Linked DNA regions of Cohaesibacter gelatinilyticus. The protein of the gene in region 2 interacts with the protein of the main gene of each other region in a pairwise test. Links are inferred from orthologs where the notes say so. Each region holds a gene or a part of one and is shown on either strand. Other genes may lie near its edges. The genes, in order: recO, CRO57_RS05485 and CRO57_RS13985.

Evidence for each region.
Region 1: the proteins of CRO57_RS05485 (region 2) and recO interact in binary tests that used the Escherichia coli proteins (3 or more experiments, as listed by UniProt). The link is inferred for Cohaesibacter gelatinilyticus from one-to-one orthologs.
Region 3: the proteins of CRO57_RS05485 (region 2) and CRO57_RS13985 interact in binary tests that used the Escherichia coli proteins (3 or more experiments, as listed by UniProt). The link is inferred for Cohaesibacter gelatinilyticus from one-to-one orthologs.

Annotation. Positions count from the first base shown.
Region 1 is NZ_OBEL01000001.1:947,673-953,111, reverse strand. Bases 2,330-5,184 are described here. They hold recO (DNA repair protein RecO), read right to left. Parts: upstream 4,199-5,184; coding sequence 3,461-4,198; downstream 2,330-3,460. Other genes in these bases: era (GTPase Era), read right to left, coding at 4,303-5,184; parC (DNA topoisomerase IV subunit A), read right to left, coding at 2,330-3,361. In the rest of the region: CRO57_RS04265 (endonuclease/exonuclease/phosphatase family protein), read left to right, coding at 29-1,066; more of parC, read right to left, coding at 1,133-2,329; more of era, read right to left, coding at 5,185-5,214; rnc (ribonuclease III), read right to left, coding at 5,211-5,439. UniProt on the Escherichia coli protein: Involved in DNA repair and RecF pathway recombination.
Region 2 is NZ_OBEL01000001.1:1,228,486-1,233,850, reverse strand. What follows is about bases 1,261-4,041. They hold CRO57_RS05485 (single-stranded DNA-binding protein), read right to left. Parts: upstream 3,034-4,041; coding sequence 2,488-3,033; downstream 1,261-2,487. Other genes in these bases: uvrA (excinuclease ABC subunit UvrA), read left to right, coding at 3,329-4,041; CRO57_RS05490 (AraC family transcriptional regulator), read right to left, coding at 1,448-2,299; CRO57_RS05495 (cation diffusion facilitator family transporter), read left to right, coding at 1,261-1,382. Also shown: CRO57_RS05500 (efflux RND transporter periplasmic adaptor subunit), read right to left, coding at 1-236; more of CRO57_RS05495, read left to right, coding at 438-1,260; more of uvrA, read left to right, coding at 4,042-5,365. UniProt on the Escherichia coli protein: Plays an important role in DNA replication, recombination and repair. Binds to ssDNA and to an array of partner proteins to recruit them to their sites of action during DNA metabolism. Acts as a sliding platform that migrates on DNA via reptation.
Region 3 is NZ_OBEL01000003.1:28,805-34,296, reverse strand. The notes cover bases 2,578-5,485. They hold CRO57_RS13985 (primosomal protein N'), read left to right. Parts: upstream 2,578-2,887; coding sequence 2,888-5,083; downstream 5,084-5,485. Other genes in these bases: CRO57_RS13980 (F0F1 ATP synthase subunit delta), read left to right, coding at 5,302-5,485; fsa (fructose-6-phosphate aldolase), read right to left, coding at 2,578-2,645. Also shown: CRO57_RS14005 (hypothetical protein), read left to right, coding at 1-267; CRO57_RS14000 (hypothetical protein), read right to left, coding at 289-702; CRO57_RS13995 (tyrosine recombinase XerC), read right to left, coding at 803-1,753; more of fsa, read right to left, coding at 1,992-2,577; more of CRO57_RS13980, read left to right, coding at 5,486-5,492.

The DNA.
Region 1 (5,439 bases), 280 kb from region 2 along the record:
TCCCAATCTGGCAATGAAGGCGTTAACTGTGCGTACTGTTTTCTCCTGGTTTCGAGCATTTATTGATGGGTCCATTCTACTTGGGCTGATTGTGGGTAGCAGCCTATCAGCCTTGGGCCTTCTGGCTTTCATCTGGCCATCGTTTGATATTCTGAATCAGTTTCAGCTCTTGTTTTTGGTATTGACGGTGATTTCGTCCATCGCCACATTCCTTTGGCCGTACTACTTTCCGCGCCTGCGTGCCATCGCACAGTGGATTTTACTGGTTCCATTCATCAGTTCCATTGGCGTTCTGGCACCAGATGTGACTGGTTCCTTTACTGCTCCCAAAATGGATATCACCAGAGTAGATACAGCTTCCACCCGTGCCTTGCGGATCATGAGCTTCAATATCTATCTCGAGAACTGGGATAAGGAAGAGACTGCCAAGTCCATCCTCATTTATGATCCAGATATCGTTTTTTTGCAGGAATATGCGCCCAATCGCTACAAGAATGTACAAGCGCTCAAAAACCGCTACCCTTATCAGGCACGATGTAAATATTGGAGGGACTGCACTCTGGCAATCTTGTCGAAATATCCGCTCTCCAATATTCAGAACAAGAAGCTTGCTTCCAACAATACCCGTGATGATGTGCATGGCCGTGTTCTATCTGCCACTGCCCTGGTCAAAGGCTACAAACCTCTACGTCTCCATACTTTTCATGCTGAGTGGCCGAAACCATTGGGGGAGCAAGATCTGCATTTCTCCAGATTGGATAGCTATATTCGGAAGGATATGAAGCGTTATCCGGATACAATATTGGCGGGGGATTTCAATTCATCCAGCTGGTCTTTCACCATGCGAAACTTCTCGGATCAATTGCCCCTTATTCGTCATAGCTATTTCAAACCAACCTATCCGACGGAGAATTTACGAGTAAAGCGGTATCTGTGGCTACCAGCCTTTCTTAGCCTCGATCACGTCTTTTCCAGCCCCAGCGTTCCTGTCTTCAATCTTGAGCGCGGTTCTGCTTCTGTGGCCGATCATCACCCATTGATTGCGGATGTCCTGATTTTCAAATAGGCCATGTTAACGGATATGAAAAAGGGCCTTTCAGCCCTTTTAAACTTCTCTCAGAGTGCGAGCAACTTAGCTATTTTCAAACTTGTTACTGCGTGGGAAGCCATTCGGCGGCATGCGACCTGCCTGCGCACGATCACCCAGCCATTCCTGCAAATCTTCCATGGAACGGGTGTAAGTGCGGCCTGAACTGTCATTCCAGCTCATGCCCTCTTCCGCCTTGAACACTTTGACATCCGAGATGCCGCCATCCTTATAGCGTTGCAGCATCACACCGCGACCACGGCCCATTTCCGGCATTGCGTCCAGCGGGAAGATCAGAAGCTTACGGTTCTCACCAATAACAGCGACCTGATCACCTTCCGCGTCGATACAAAGCTTGGCTTCGTTCGGAGCCGTTACGTTCAACACCTGTTTGCCTTTGCGTGTATTCGCAATCAGGCCATCCTCGGATGTAACGAACCCACGACCATCAGTAGAAGCCAACAACAACTTGCGACCCGGCTTGTGAACGAAGAAATGAGCGACATCAACACCAGGTTCCATATCCACCATCACACGGATCGGCTCGCCATGTCCGCGCCCACCAGGCAGCTTGTCCGCCCCTAAAGTGTAGAAACGCCCAAGTGTTGACATGATCAACAATTTGTCAGTCGTCTCGGCATGGATGGCAAATTTAAGCTTGTCACCATCTTTGAAATTGAGCGTCTTGAAATCCGCGATGTGGCCGCGCATGGCTCGGATCCAGCCTTTTTCGGATAGCACCAAGGTTACCGGCTCGCGCTCAACCATGGCCATATTGATATCTTCAATATCGGCAGAGCCCGCTTCACCGAAGATGGTGCGTCGACGACCAAGCTCCGTATCCGGACCGAAAGACTTGTACATCTCACGAATCTGACCGGAAATATTCTTCCATTGCAAGCTCTCAGAACCGAGCATTTCGATCAGGGCATCGCGTTCCTTGCTCAGCTGATCATGCTCATTGCGGATTTCCATTTCCTCGAGCTTTCGCAAGCTACGCAGGCGCATGTTCAGGATCGCATCAGCCTGAACTTCCGTAAGATTGAAAGCCTTCATCAATTCGGTCTTTGGCTCATCCTCGAAACGGATGATGCGAATAACCTCATCAAGATTGAGATAGGCGATCAGGTAGCCATCGAGCACTTCCAGACGATGCTCGATCTTTGCCAACCGGTAGCGAGAACGACGGATCAGAACTTCGCGGCGATGATCAAGCCATTGCCGCATGACCTCTCGTAGACTGAGAACTTTCGGAACATTCTGAGAGTTCAGAACATTCATGTTCAGTGAGACCCGCGATTCCAGGTCTGTCAGCTTGAACAGCGCTTCCATCAAAAGATCCGGATCAACCGACCGATTCTTCGGCTCCAGCACAACCCGGATATCCTCCGCTGACTCATCCCGTACATCTACCAGCAATGGCAGCTTCCGGTTTTGAATCAGTTCGGCGATCCTCTCAATCAGGCGGGATTTTTGCACCTGATAGGGAATCTCGGTCACAACAATATTGTATGCGCCTCGCGCGAGAGGTTCCTTGTGCCATTTGGCGCGCAGACGAAAGCCGCCTCGCCCGCTTTTGTAGGCATCCAGAATTTGCTCGCGGCTTTCAACAATCATGCCACCGGTTGGGAAATCCGGCCCGGGAACCAGTTCCACCAGCTTCTCATCTGATGTTTCCGGATCTTTGATCAGTTGAAGAGCTGCTTCGCATAGTTCCGAAACATTATGCGGCGGAATGGCAGTTGCCATACCCACGGCGATGCCGTTGGAACCGTTTGCCAATAGATTTGGGAAATTGGCAGGTAGAACAATAGGTTCCTTGTCCTCGCCATCATAGGTCTCGCGAAAATCGACTGCATCCTCGTCGATGCCTTCCAGAAGGCGCTGGGCAACCTCGGTCATGCGTGCCTCGGTATAACGCATGGCCGCAGCATTATCGCCGTCAATGTTACCGAAATTTCCCTGACCATCAACTAGTGGATAGCGGACGGCAAAATCCTGTGCCAGACGAACCAGTGCGTCATAAACCGCCTGATCTCCGTGGGGGTGGAATTTACCGATAACATCACCGACAACACGCGCACATTTCTTGAAGCTAGCGTTCGGATCCATCTTCAATTGCCGCATGGCAAAAAGGATGCGGCGGTGCACGGGCTTCAGGCCATCACGGACATCAGGCAGCGCACGCTGCGTGATCGTCGACAATGCGTAAGCGAGGTAGCGCTCTTCCAGCGCCGAGCGAAGATTGATGCTTTCAATCTCGCCAGATTTCATCAAATCATTTCCCATACAGCGATGGATAGCGAATCTGCACGATTCGTGCAATCTTCTGGCGGTTGAGAGCGGCGGAAAACCGGGGAAACTAACTTGACATCAATCCAGTGTCAGATGCGAGCGTATGCAATTGATAAAGCTTTCGCGCATAGCGGGCTCGTTCAACTCTCTGGGGTGATAGATGTGTCGCTTCAAAAAGAAATCCGTCAACACAAACCCTTTTTCGATTTCGGCAAAAGCCAGACGATTGCCAGTTTCCTGCCCAAGCAAGAATTGCGGTAGCACCAAAAGGCGATCATGATAAGGTTTTCCGGCCTCACTGCACACTGCCCTACCCGATTTGGGTGAAACATAGGCAAGATCATCTGCCTGGCCCGTTGCAGCGCAATGTTCCAACTCCAGTCCAAAACCAAGCTCTGCGAGAAGAGCCAATTCGAAACGTATCATCAGCTCAGCGGCAATATCCGGTTCTGTAAACTCATCGACAATAACCGACAGTGCCCGATGAAGATAAGGATGTGGATCACGTTCTGGTAACAACCGGATCAGATCTGCGAGAAACTGAATACCATAGGTTCCCATTGAGCTTTCCATGAGCTTGGCAGCACGTGAATGCAGTGGTTCCACAGTAAACTGACCCAAATGGTTTTCCATGCGTGCTTTCCAGGTCACCTGGACACTATTGCCAAGCTGAAGCACGGGCTGCATGCGCTTCGAACGTCCCGAACGCACAACCCCCAAATGACGACCACGTTCTGCGGTCATTACTTCCAAAATAACCGCTCTCTCACCATGGATGCGTGTTCCAAGAATTATAGCGTCGGATGTCCATTCCATGGCAGCAGCCTGGCTCGCAAAAAGAAAAAAGGAAAGCACTGATCTTTCGGCGCTTTCCTTTTTAAGTGACTCGAGCGTTGCTCGCAAATCAAGTCAGATAGAACCTAGATCGGGAACTCCAGCCCCATTTCGCGATACCGCTCAGGATCATCCACCCACCGCTCGCGCACTTTGACAAACAAGAAGAGATGAACCTTGGCTTCCACCAGCTCGCTCAGCTCTTCACGAGCCGCCATGGAAATCGCCTTGATGCTACGGCCATTCTTGCCAAGAACGATCATTTTCTGGCTATCGCGCTCAACATAGATGACTTGCTCGATGCGCACGGAACCGTCAGGCTTCTGTTCCCATTTCTCCGTTTCGACGGTGGAAGCATATGGCAATTCCTCATGCAGACGCAGAAAAACCTTCTCGCGTGTGATTTCTGCTGCCAGTTGACGCATTGGCAAGTCAGAGATCATGTCTTCCGGATAAAGCCATGGACCCTTTGGCATCTGATCGGAGAAATAGTCGAGGATATCATCGGTATGATCGCCATTCAGCGCAGATACCATGAAAGTCTGGTCAAACCCGGCAATCTCGTTCACCTTTGCAGCAAGCGCCAGCAAGCTATCGCGCTTCACCAGATCAATCTTGTTGAGTATCAGTACCTTGGGCATCTTGATATCATTGACACCCTCCAGAATGCGCTCGACTTGCTCGGTAACGCCCTTTCGAGCATCGACAAGAACGGCGACAAGATCAGCATCTTTGGCTCCACCCCAAGCAGTGTTGACCATTGCACGATCAAGACGGCGTTTTGGAGCAAAAATACCAGGCGTGTCGACGAAAATCACCTGATCGTCGCCTTTCAGGGCAATGCCGCGAATCAAGGAACGGGTGGTCTGGACCTTGTGTGTCACAATGGAGACTTTGGTACCCACGATCTTGTTGACCAATGTCGATTTACCAGCGTTGGGCGCACCGATAAGGGCAACAAAACCACACTTGGTTTTCATATCTTGTGTATCGATCATTTTGCTTTTTCCACCGGTTCGCCATCCTCATTCCAGATTGCTTCACGTATGAGCATGGCACGGGCTGCATTTTGTTCTGCTATGCGTTTCGAAGGTCCGTTGCCAAAGATAGATTCCATACCTTCGACTTCACATTTCAGGATGAATTCTGGTGCGTGGTCGGGACCTTTACGGGAGACTTGACTATAGAGAGGCGGAGGTAATTTGCGTCCCTGCACCCATTCT
Region 2 (5,365 bases):
TCATCGACCACACGAGCGATAGTTTGTCCTTCCCTCACCATATCTCCTTCAGTTACCGCAAGTTCGGTGACTGTACCGGGAATGCGTACTCTTGCTGCGATTGAGTTGGTAGTCTCGACTGTGGCATAAACAGCTTTTTTATCCTCAATCAAAGTGAGATGAACGGTGAAATTCTCGGTATGAGCCGTGGTCAACCCACCAAGAAGGATTGACAGACTTAACAGAGATGGTTTCATTGCCGACGACAAAAGAGTGACGATCCACGTCGCTCTTGAGGACGATATCCAGGATGATTTTGCGTTGCGCATGGCGAGGGTCTCTGGCTTGAATTTTTATATTAGTATTATCGAATATATGAAATAAAAGCCATTGTCAAAGACCTGTCGCCAAGAATCGCATAGATAATAGGCGCGACGACTTTAAGACAGGAGAGCAGAATGGCCTCTGGCTCGAAGAAGGTTATTTATGCCGCCTTGGCGGGGAATGGTTTGATTGCGATTACCAAGTTTTTCGCTGCATCCGTCACAGGCTCTTCCGCGATGCTTTCAGAAGGCATTCACTCGCTTGTCGATACCGGGAATCAGGGCTTGCTTCTGTATGGCTTGAAGCGAGCGAGCCGTCCCGCAGACAAGAAACACCCATTCGGCTACGGCGCCGAGCTGTATTTCTGGGCCTTTGTCGTGGCCCTGCTGATTTTTGCTGTTGGCGCAGGCCTCTCCATTTATGAAGGTATACAAAAGGTTCTGCATCCGCACCCTGTCTCCGATCCGACCATCAACTTTGTTGTTCTAGGGGCAGCGTTAGTCTTTGAAGGTTGGGCTTGGTGGGTTGCATTAAAAGAATTTCGCTCCACCAAGGGCAAGCGTGGCTGGATGCAAGCTGTAAGCGACTCCAAGGATCCAACCGTCTTTACCGTCCTGTTTGAAGATTCAGCCGCCATGTTGGGCCTGATCGTTGCCGGTATCGGTATTGCCGTTTCATATTATATGAACATCCCATGGATGGATGGTGCAGCCTCCATTATTATTGGTATCATTTTGGCTGGCACAGCCATGTTGTTGGCGTATGAAACAAAGGGTCTTTTGATTGGAGAATCTGCTTCAATCGAGACTGAAGAAGAACTCGCTCAGATGGTCACTTCGCATCCAGCTGTCACTATTGTCAACGAGATCCGCACCTTGCATCGCGGACCGAATGACGTATTGCTGGCTTTAAGCCTCGATTTTGAGAATAGCATGATTGTTGGTCAGCTGGAGGTCGTGATTGCTGACCTGGAACGTCAAATTCGAGAACGCTTCCCGCTCATCAAGCGTATTTTCATCGAAGCACAGAGTTATAAGGACCATATCGAGGTCGCAACCGAACAAGGCGATCAGATCTAGATCCAGTGCAAATAAATCTCTGAACAGATTAAAGGCTAAAGGGGCGCCTCCTTTAGCCTTTTCATTTATTTGAGTGGCATGTAGATTTCCGTCACCAGATCCGACGGAACCGTTGTTTTTGGATCATTGAGGTAGCATTCAAAACACGGAGCCTCTGCGGTTTCCTCTCCGCTTTCCGAAAGCCATGCTCCAAAGAACCATTGATAAGCCTTCCCAAGCTCGGCATAGGGTCCTTTATGGATCAATACTGCGTGACGGCCACCGCCGACACTACGAGTAGAAATGCCATATTCCTCATCACTATAGTCCTTATCAACGACGAATCCTGCAGCAGAGCGCAGTTTTTCAGTCTCGACCGATGCCGGATCGTCATAATAGATGCCTATGGATTTGGCAGTCTGATTAAGCAGACCATTTTTCGCCGCCCAGATCCCCGCCTTTTCAAAGGCCTTTCCTACCTGCATATAATCGCCATGGTGATCGACACAGGCCAGTTTCATCGGATCAATTGACTTGATTTCTACGTCAAACATTTTCTTCAACTCCATTGTTGGGATAGACACAACGGGAATGTCCTGACGAATAGAACGATATGATGCCGGGGCAGCTCCATAAGACGACTTGAATGCGCGACTGAATGCTTCGACACTTCCATAACCGGCTCGTTTGGCGATGGCAGTAATCTCACTACTTGTGCGAATCAAATCACCAGCAGCACGATGCATACGCAGGCGACGCACACTCTGCATCACCGTTTCATTCATCAAACCGTGATAGATACGATGAAAATGACACCGTGAAAAACAAGCCACATCCGCCAGTTTATCCAGATCAAGATCTTCATCCAGATGATCTGACAGATAAGCCAGAACCCGCTCAATACGCTTGAGATAGCTGTCTTGCATATGTTTGTTCATAATCAGGACCTCCTTACAATTTCACGCTATCCCAAGGCAACTTGATAAATATTGCTAAGTTGAACTCAACACACAGCGCCTATACCCGTCCAGCTTTGCAGTCTTTTGGAAGAAATGAAAAAACCCGGCAGATTTCACACCATACCGGGCTTTTGATTGAAGTATTTATGCGCTCAAACGCGAATTGCTCAAAACGGGATATCGTCATCCATATCGCTGAAACCGCTGCCACCTTGGCTACCGCCGCCTTGCTGGCCACCGCCGCCAAAACCGCCGCCACTCTGCCCGCCCTGAGGACCGCCGAAGCCGCCTCCGCCAAAGTCGTTACCGCCGCCCTGGCCACCAAAGCCACCGCCCTGCGGACCAGCTCCACCACCTTCACCACGATTATCAAGCATGGTCAATGTGGAATTGAAGCCCTGCAGAACAACCTCTGTGGAATAGCGATCCTGACCACTTTGATCCTGCCATTTACGTGTCTGCAACTGGCCCTCGACATAAACCTTCGAGCCTTTGCGCAGATAATTCTCTGCAACACGGCACAGGCCTTCATTGAAGATCACAACGCGGTGCCACTCGGTACGTTCACGACGTTCACCAGTATTGCGATCTTTCCAGTTTTCGGAAGTCGCAATGGACAGATTACAAATTGGCCGACCATCCTGAGTACGGCGAATATCGGGATCAGCCCCCAGATTCCCTACGAGGATGACTTTATTTACGCTTCCGGCCATGTCCATGTTCCATCTTGTTAACGCCAAATCTTGGAGCGAGATCATAGCAGTTTTGATCCAGCATGCCACCATCCGCTGACACTTCCCACGACTTTATCAGATCGCAATGTACTCGCCTCTTGAATTAAGGAACAAATCATGCACAAATGCAATCGAAAATGCTAAAAATCCCGGCATGAATCAGCAATCCGGCTTGTTTCCTGACAGATGTGTGCTTATCTCCCACTGAGTCCAGAAACAAATCCAATCATATTTTACGTAGCAGATCCGCTCTTCCCAAGGATGTTTTACGACCATGACTGACACTTCATTATCTTCCCAGAAATCAATCTCCATTCGTGGTGCACGGGAACATAACCTCAAGAATGTCAATCTCGACATCCCGCGGGACCAACTGATTGTGATGACCGGTTTATCGGGCTCAGGTAAAAGCTCGCTCGCTTTTGATACCATCTATGCGGAAGGCCAGAGGCGTTATGTCGAGTCTCTCTCAGCCTATGCGCGTCAGTTTCTAGAAATGATGCAAAAGCCAGATGTCGATCAGATTGACGGCCTTTCTCCCGCCATCTCCATTGAACAAAAGACCACGTCGCGCAATCCACGTTCAACTGTCGGTACTGTCACCGAGATTTATGACTATATGCGCCTGCTGTTTGCGCGTGTTGGCATTCCCTATTCGCCAGCGACAGGTCTTCCGATTAAGAGCCAAACCGTCAGCCAGATGGTTGACCGTATCATGGAACTCCCGGAGAAATCCCGTCTCTATCTGCTGGCGCCAATTGTTCGTGGGCGCAAAGGGGAATATCGCAAAGAACTCGCCGAGCTGATGAAGAAAGGCTTTTTGCGCGTCAAGATTGACGGTGAGTTCTACGAAATTGCTGACGCTCCTGCACTAGACAAGAAATTCAAACATGACATTGAAGTTGTGGTTGATCGTGTGGTCGTGCGCCCGGATATGGAAAGCCGCCTAGCCGACTCGTTGGAAACGGCCTTGGAATTGGCAGAAGGGCTGGCTGTCGCTGAGTTCGCTGATCAAACCGAGGACGATGGTAAACCCAAACGAGTGATATTCTCGGAGAAATTCGCCTGCCCGGTCTCCGGCTTCACCATACCCGAAATTGAACCTCGGCTCTTTTCGTTTAACAACCCCTTTGGCGCTTGCCCGACTTGTGATGGCTTGGGAAGCGAGTTGCAGATCAGCCCTGACCTCGTCATTCCTGATACGTCATTAAGTCTGAAGGACGGAGCCATTGCACCATGGTCAAAAGGAACCTCCCCGTTCTATCGCCAGACATTAGAGGCTTTAGCCAAGCATTATCAGTTTGAGCTGACCGTTCCATGGATAGAACTCCCCTTCAAAGCGCAAGAAGTTATTCTCTACGGCACTGGCAAGGAAAAGATCCAGTTTGTTTATGATGATGGTTCTCGCTCCTATAAAGCCAACAAACCTTTCGAAGGTGTCATTCCGAATCTGGAACGTCGCTGGCGAGAGACAGAGAGCAATTGGGCACGCGAGGAAATTGGCAAATATCAGTCCACCCATCCCTGCTCGGCTTGTGAAGGCAATCGCTTGAAACCTGAAGCCTTGGCTGTGAAGCTGGATGGCAAGCACATTGCGGATATCTCGAAGCTGTCAATCAAGGATGCAACCGTCTGGTTCACCGGTCTTATTGATACGCTCAGCGCTCAACAAAAGGAGATCGCTGAACGGATTCTGAAGGAAATTCGCGAGCGTCTGGCCTTTCTGAATGACGTAGGACTTGAATATCTCTCCCTGTCTCGTAATTCCGGCACCTTGTCTGGCGGCGAGTCTCAAAGAATTCGCCTTGCATCACAAATTGGCTCGGGCCTGACCGGCGTTCTTTATGTTCTGGATGAGCCTTCTATTGGTCTTCACCAGCGAGATAACGCCCGCCTTCTGGATACACTTCGTCATTTGCGCGATCTGGGAAATACCGTCATTGTCGTTGAACATGATGAAGATGCCATTCTGACTGCTGATCACGTCATTGATGTTGGCCCGGGTGCCGGTATCCATGGTGGGCGCGTTGTCTCCGAAGGAACCCCGAGTGATATTCTATCCGACCCCAACTCACTCACGGGACAGTATTTGTCGGGTGCCAAGAGCATTCATATTGAAAACGACCGCCGCAAGGCAAAGAAAGGGCGTGAACTTACCGTTGTCAACGCGAGAGGTAACAATCTTAAGAATGTTACAGCGTCCATTCCTCTGGGCACCTTTACCTGTGTGACCGGCGTATCAGGGGGCGGCAAATCGACTTTCCTGATTGATACCCTCTATAAGGGAGCTGCGATGAAGCTGAATAAGGCG
Region 3 (5,492 bases), on a different replicon or contig from region 2:
TTCAATGACTATTATGAAAGCGTGTCTTGCCGGGTGGTGAGCCAGTCCGAGCATGGTGTGATGCTGCGTATGGACTATGACAATCTCTATCTTAACAGCTTCAAACTTGCCATCCCGATGGATCGCGGGCAATGGAAGTGCCGTGTGGTTCAGCGTGATCTGCCTGATGTTCGTGTCGAGTTTGTCAGCGAAAAGGAAGAGTTGGATCAGGATCTATCAGTCCATGCCAAGATCCCGGCCAATCCTTTTGTGATGGCGATCGAATAGTTCGGCGAGTGTAATTGTATTCTATTGCTTCCAGAGCACGAAGGAACGCTGCTGGTCGGATTTGCGTGGATCGTGAAAGTCGTCATAGACAATCACATCCATGCGCTTGCCATTGATGGAGCCTTTGACGAGCCGCTTGGCGAAGAATGTTCGATAGAGCACTTCGACATATTGTTCATCTGCCTTCTGAGCAATGGATCGGCCCCAAGTGCAATCACGTGGGGCGCAGGCTGTATATGCCTTGACCTTCAAATGCGGCACGGTCTCATTGCTGCATACTTCCCAGATTTCGAGTTTGGTAATATCGGACTTGTTGCCAGCAAAAGGATTGAGCCATGTGCCTATGGCCTGACTTTGGATGCATTCGCCACTCATTGCTTGCTGGCTCCATGCCAACATCATGAGAATTGAGAGAAATGCCAATCGCTTTGCCATGATTTTCCCACCAGCTTCAGAAGCTCATTTGGTGAGTAGTCTATCAGAAATGGATTACTCTGTCCTTAAGGGGTAATCCGGGTTTTGCGGGCTGGAGACTTTAGCTGCGTGGATGTGCTTTTTGATAGATGTCCATCAGTTCACCCATCTCTACTTGGGTATAGCTTTGGGTCGTTGAAAGGCTTGCATGGCCTAGCAATTCTTGAATGGTGCGTAAATCTCCGCCATTGGCAAGCAAGTGTGTTGCAAAGGAATGGCGCAAGGCGTGAGGCGTTGCGGTTTCGGGCAATCCAAGTGAGCCGCGCATTTTCTCCACAGTGCGCTGAACCATGCGTGGGTTCAATGGGCCGCCTTTAACACCCCGAAAGAGCTTGTCTTTCGGCTCCAGTTCAAAGGGGCAGAGTGCAAGATAATGTGTGACGGCCTTTTGCACGATTGGCAGTACCGGTACGCGGCGTTGCTTGTTGCCTTTACCGGTGATGGTCAGGGCATCGCGCCCTTCGATTGGTGCTTCCTGAACATTAAGCCCGAGCGCTTCCGAGATACGCAAGCCACATCCATATAAAAGAGCCAGAATGGCCGAATCACGTGCAATGACCCAAGGATCCTCCTCCAGGGACTGGGAGGGATCGATCAGATTGGTTGCCTTCTCTATGGTCAGTGGTTTTGGCAGGCCCTTGGAATATTTGGGTGTGTTGACGGCGGCAAAGGGTGCACTTGTCGCCATATTGCGGCTTTCCAAGTGGCGCACGAAGGACCGAATTCCTGCCATGGTGCGTGCCAAGGATCGTGACGATAGTCCGGTCTGTCGTTGGGAGGCCATGAAAGAGCGCACATCCATGGGTTTGAGGATTTGGAAATGGCTGACATCGGCCACTTCTCCCTGATGCATGGTCAGGAAAGAGAAAAAAACATCCAGATCCCGATCATAGGCAGCGAGCGTTGAAGCAGATAGGCGGCGTTCATTGGCCAGAGCTTGCTGCCATAGTTTCTGTGCTTGCCGAAGTCGCGGTGTGGCGATCAGGAGAGGGGTATTGGATGTCTGGACCATGTGGTCTTGTCTCGATTGGTTCGTAAAGATTGCGCATCTGGAGACAAAAAATCCCCGATCCTTTTCAGCATCGGGGATAAATCTTGAGAAAGTCTCTGCGCCCGACCTAAAAATCTTCGAGTGAGATTTTTAGGCTGCATTTCCTGCCCTCTCCCCCTCCCAAACCGCCTTTGATGATACCATATCGGGTGGCTTGGGAGGGGGAGAGGGCTTGGCTCAGGACTGTTAGGCCTAAGCCTTACAGGATGGACTGGCCGGTTTTTGCCCAGTCAGCCAGGAATGCTTCCAGCCCTTTGTCGGTCAGAGGATGTTTTGCCAGACCTTTGACGACAGATGGTGGGATGGTTGCCACATCGGAGCCAGCCATCGCACACTGTTTCACGTGGTTGCCAGTGCGGATGGACGCCGCCAGAATTTCGGTCTCGAAGCCGTAATTGTCATAGATGATGCGGATGTCTTCGATCAACTCCATGCCATCGATGTTCATGTCATCAAGACGACCGATGAATGGTGAGATGAAGGTTGCACCAGCTTTTGCAGCCAGCAGAGCCTGATTGGCAGAGAAGCACAAGGTCACGTTGACCATGTGGCCCTGGTCGGTCAGGGCTTTACAGGCTTTCAGACCATCAATGGTCAGTGGCAACTTGATACAAACATTTTTTGCAATTTTCAGAAGCTCTTCAGCTTCCGCCAGCATTGCATCACATTCCAGTGCGGTTACTTCTGCTGAAACAGGACCATCTGTCAGTTCGCAGATCTCAGCGATGACTTCCTTGAAGTCGCGGCCGGACTTTACGATCAGGGATGGGTTGGTGGTGACACCATCGATGAGGCCGGTTGCGGCCAGTTCACGGATTTCGTTGGTATCGGCGGTATCGACGAAGAATTTCATTTGGCGATAAGCTCCCTATAACGGTGCCTTGAAACAGAGCGGAGGATTTCAGCAATTTGTCTGCCTATCTTGGGATAGGCGCATTAGTTGGCTGACATTGGTGAACCCTTTAGCCTAAAGTGGACGTTTAGTCAGCCCCTAAGTGATGCATGCTGCAGCATAAGCGCGCTTTTTCGGCTCAATATGACAATTTGTTCCAATTGGTCGGCCCAATTGGACGGGACCAAGTGGCAACAGATTAGATGCAGGATCTCCTCCTTTCCGAGCAGATAGTGGCGGTATTGGTGCCGGTCTATGTGGACCAGAGCTATAGCTATCGCGTGCCGGAACATATGGTGCCAAGTGGAGGTCTGCGTCCCGGCATGCTGGTTCGTGTGCCATTGGGGCCGCGTTCGGTGCTTGGGGTGGTTTGGGATGACGACGCCCAGTTCAAGGATGCTTCGCGTCTGAAAGATATTGAAGCGATTTTTGATGATTTCTGCCTTAGTGATGATCTGCGCAAATTTGTCGACTGGATTGCTTCTTACACATTGGCCCAGCGTGGCATGGTTCTGCGGATGATCTTGCGGGGTGAAGAGGCTTTGCAGCCGGATAAGCCTGTCAAAGCGATTCGCTTGGTCGGAGATGTGCCGAATCGCCTGACCAAGGCTCGCTCCCAGATCTTAAGTGTCATGGAAAATGGCTTGGCTCGTTCCAAGAAAGAGGTGATGGAGGAGGCCGGGGTTTCCAGTGCAGCCATTGATGGCTTGATCAAGGCAGGCACGCTTGGCTATTGCGAATTGCCACCGCCTGCTTTGTTTGAGGAACCAATCGCGGACTTTGCACCGCCAACCTTGTCTGATAGCCAGCAAGAAGCGGCCAATGAGATCAATGCCTGTTTTGAGGCAGGTGGCTTTCAGGGCATGTTGCTTGATGGCGTGACCGGGTCTGGTAAGACCGAGGTTTATTTCGAAGCTTTGGCGCGTTGTCTGGAGAAAGGCCAACAGGCTTTGATCCTGGTGCCGGAAATTGCCCTGACCAACGCGTTTCTTGATCGGTTCACGGTGCGTTTTGGTGCAAGGCCTGCCGAGTGGCATTCGGATCTATCCCAAAAGCAGAAGAATAGAGTTTGGCGGGAAGTTGCCAAAGGCAAGGCGAGAGTTGTAGTCGGTGCGCGCTCCGCTTTGATGCTGCCATTCCGTGATCTTGGTCTCATCGTGGTTGACGAGGAACATGATGGTGCCTTCAAACAGGAAGATCGGGTTATCTATAATGCCCGTGACATGGCGGTTGTGCGCGGCCATCTGTCCGGGTTTCCAGTTATTCTTGCCAGTGCAACGCCGTCTGTAGAGACTCGCAACAATGCCAATACAGGCCGCTATAAGCATATCAAGCTGACCAGCCGCTATGGTGGTTTCGCCATGCCGGATATCAGATTAGTGGATATGCGTAGTGATTCGCCCGAAAAGGGGCGTTGGCTGGCTCCATCGCTGGTAAATGCGGTGAATGAAACGCTGGAAGCGGGCGAGCAAAGCCTTCTATTTCTCAATAGACGCGGCTATGCGCCCCTGACCCTGTGTAGATCCTGTGGACATCGTTTTCAGTGCCCGTCCTGTTCGACCTGGCTGGTTGAGCATCGGTTTCGCAAATTGTTGATGTGCCATCACTGCGGACACAGCGAGCCCGTGCCGCCATCCTGTCCGTCGTGTGGGGCGGAAGACAATCTGGTTGCCTGTGGCCCCGGGGTAGAGCGCGTTGCTGAAGAAGTGGCCGAACGCTGGCCGGACCGACGTGTGGTGATTCTTTCCTCAGACTTGATCCATGGTGTTGCCCAATTGCGGGCAGAACTGGAAGCCATTGCCAAAGGGGAAGCCGATATTGTCATTGGTACCCAATTGGTTGCAAAGGGGCATAACTTTCCTGCCATGACCCTTGTTGGCGTGATTGATGCAGATCTTGGATTGGCACACGGAGATTTGCGGGCCGGGGAGAAAGTCTTCCAGATGCTGGCCCAGGTGACGGGCCGGGCCGGGCGAATGGGGGGCAAAGGACGGGGTCTTTTGCAAACCCATGCAAGTGATCACCCGGTTATCCAATGTTTGTCCAAAGGTGATTGGGAAGGTTTTTACACATATGAATTGGAGCAGCGCCAGCGGGCGCAAATGCCTCCATTTGGACGTTTGGCAGCCCTCATCATTTCGGGAGAAGATCGCGAGGCGGCGCTGATGTATGGGCGTGAGTTGGTGCGTCATGTGCCACAAGGATCAGCGGTTCGAGTTCTTGGACCGGCAGAGGCTCCCTTGGCTGTGTTGCGCGGACGCTACCGCTTTCGGCTGCTGGTCTGGGCGGAACGATCCTTTGGAATATCGTCCTTTTTACGACATTGGTTGGGTCAATGTCCGACACCTCGTGGATCGGTTCGATTGCAGGTAGATGTGGATCCAGTCTCTTTTGTCTAGGAATCCGACCCGCTTTTCTCAGTCTTTTGCATTAGAATTGCAAATTACGACTTATGGCGCTCAAGCTGATATTGCGCCCCGCCATGGCATGTGCTAGACGAAGCGCGGTTTTAGGGGTTTTTATAACCCTTGGCAGATGAGACTGAAAATCCGGATGAAGATGTTTCGGCAGCTTTTGAAGGGTTGGTTCTATTCTCCCAATGTCAGAGAGCGACCAGGTGACGGATACGAATTCAGAAATCTCAGGAGTGGCCGAACGATACGCTCGCGCGTTGTTTGACCTCGCCCTTGAAGAAAAAGCTCTGGATGCAGTTGAGAAAGATCTCAGCTCCATCGAGGCTATTATGGATGAAAGTGAAGATTTCATGCGTCTGGTACGCAGCCCGGTCTTCACAGCTGACGAGCAATT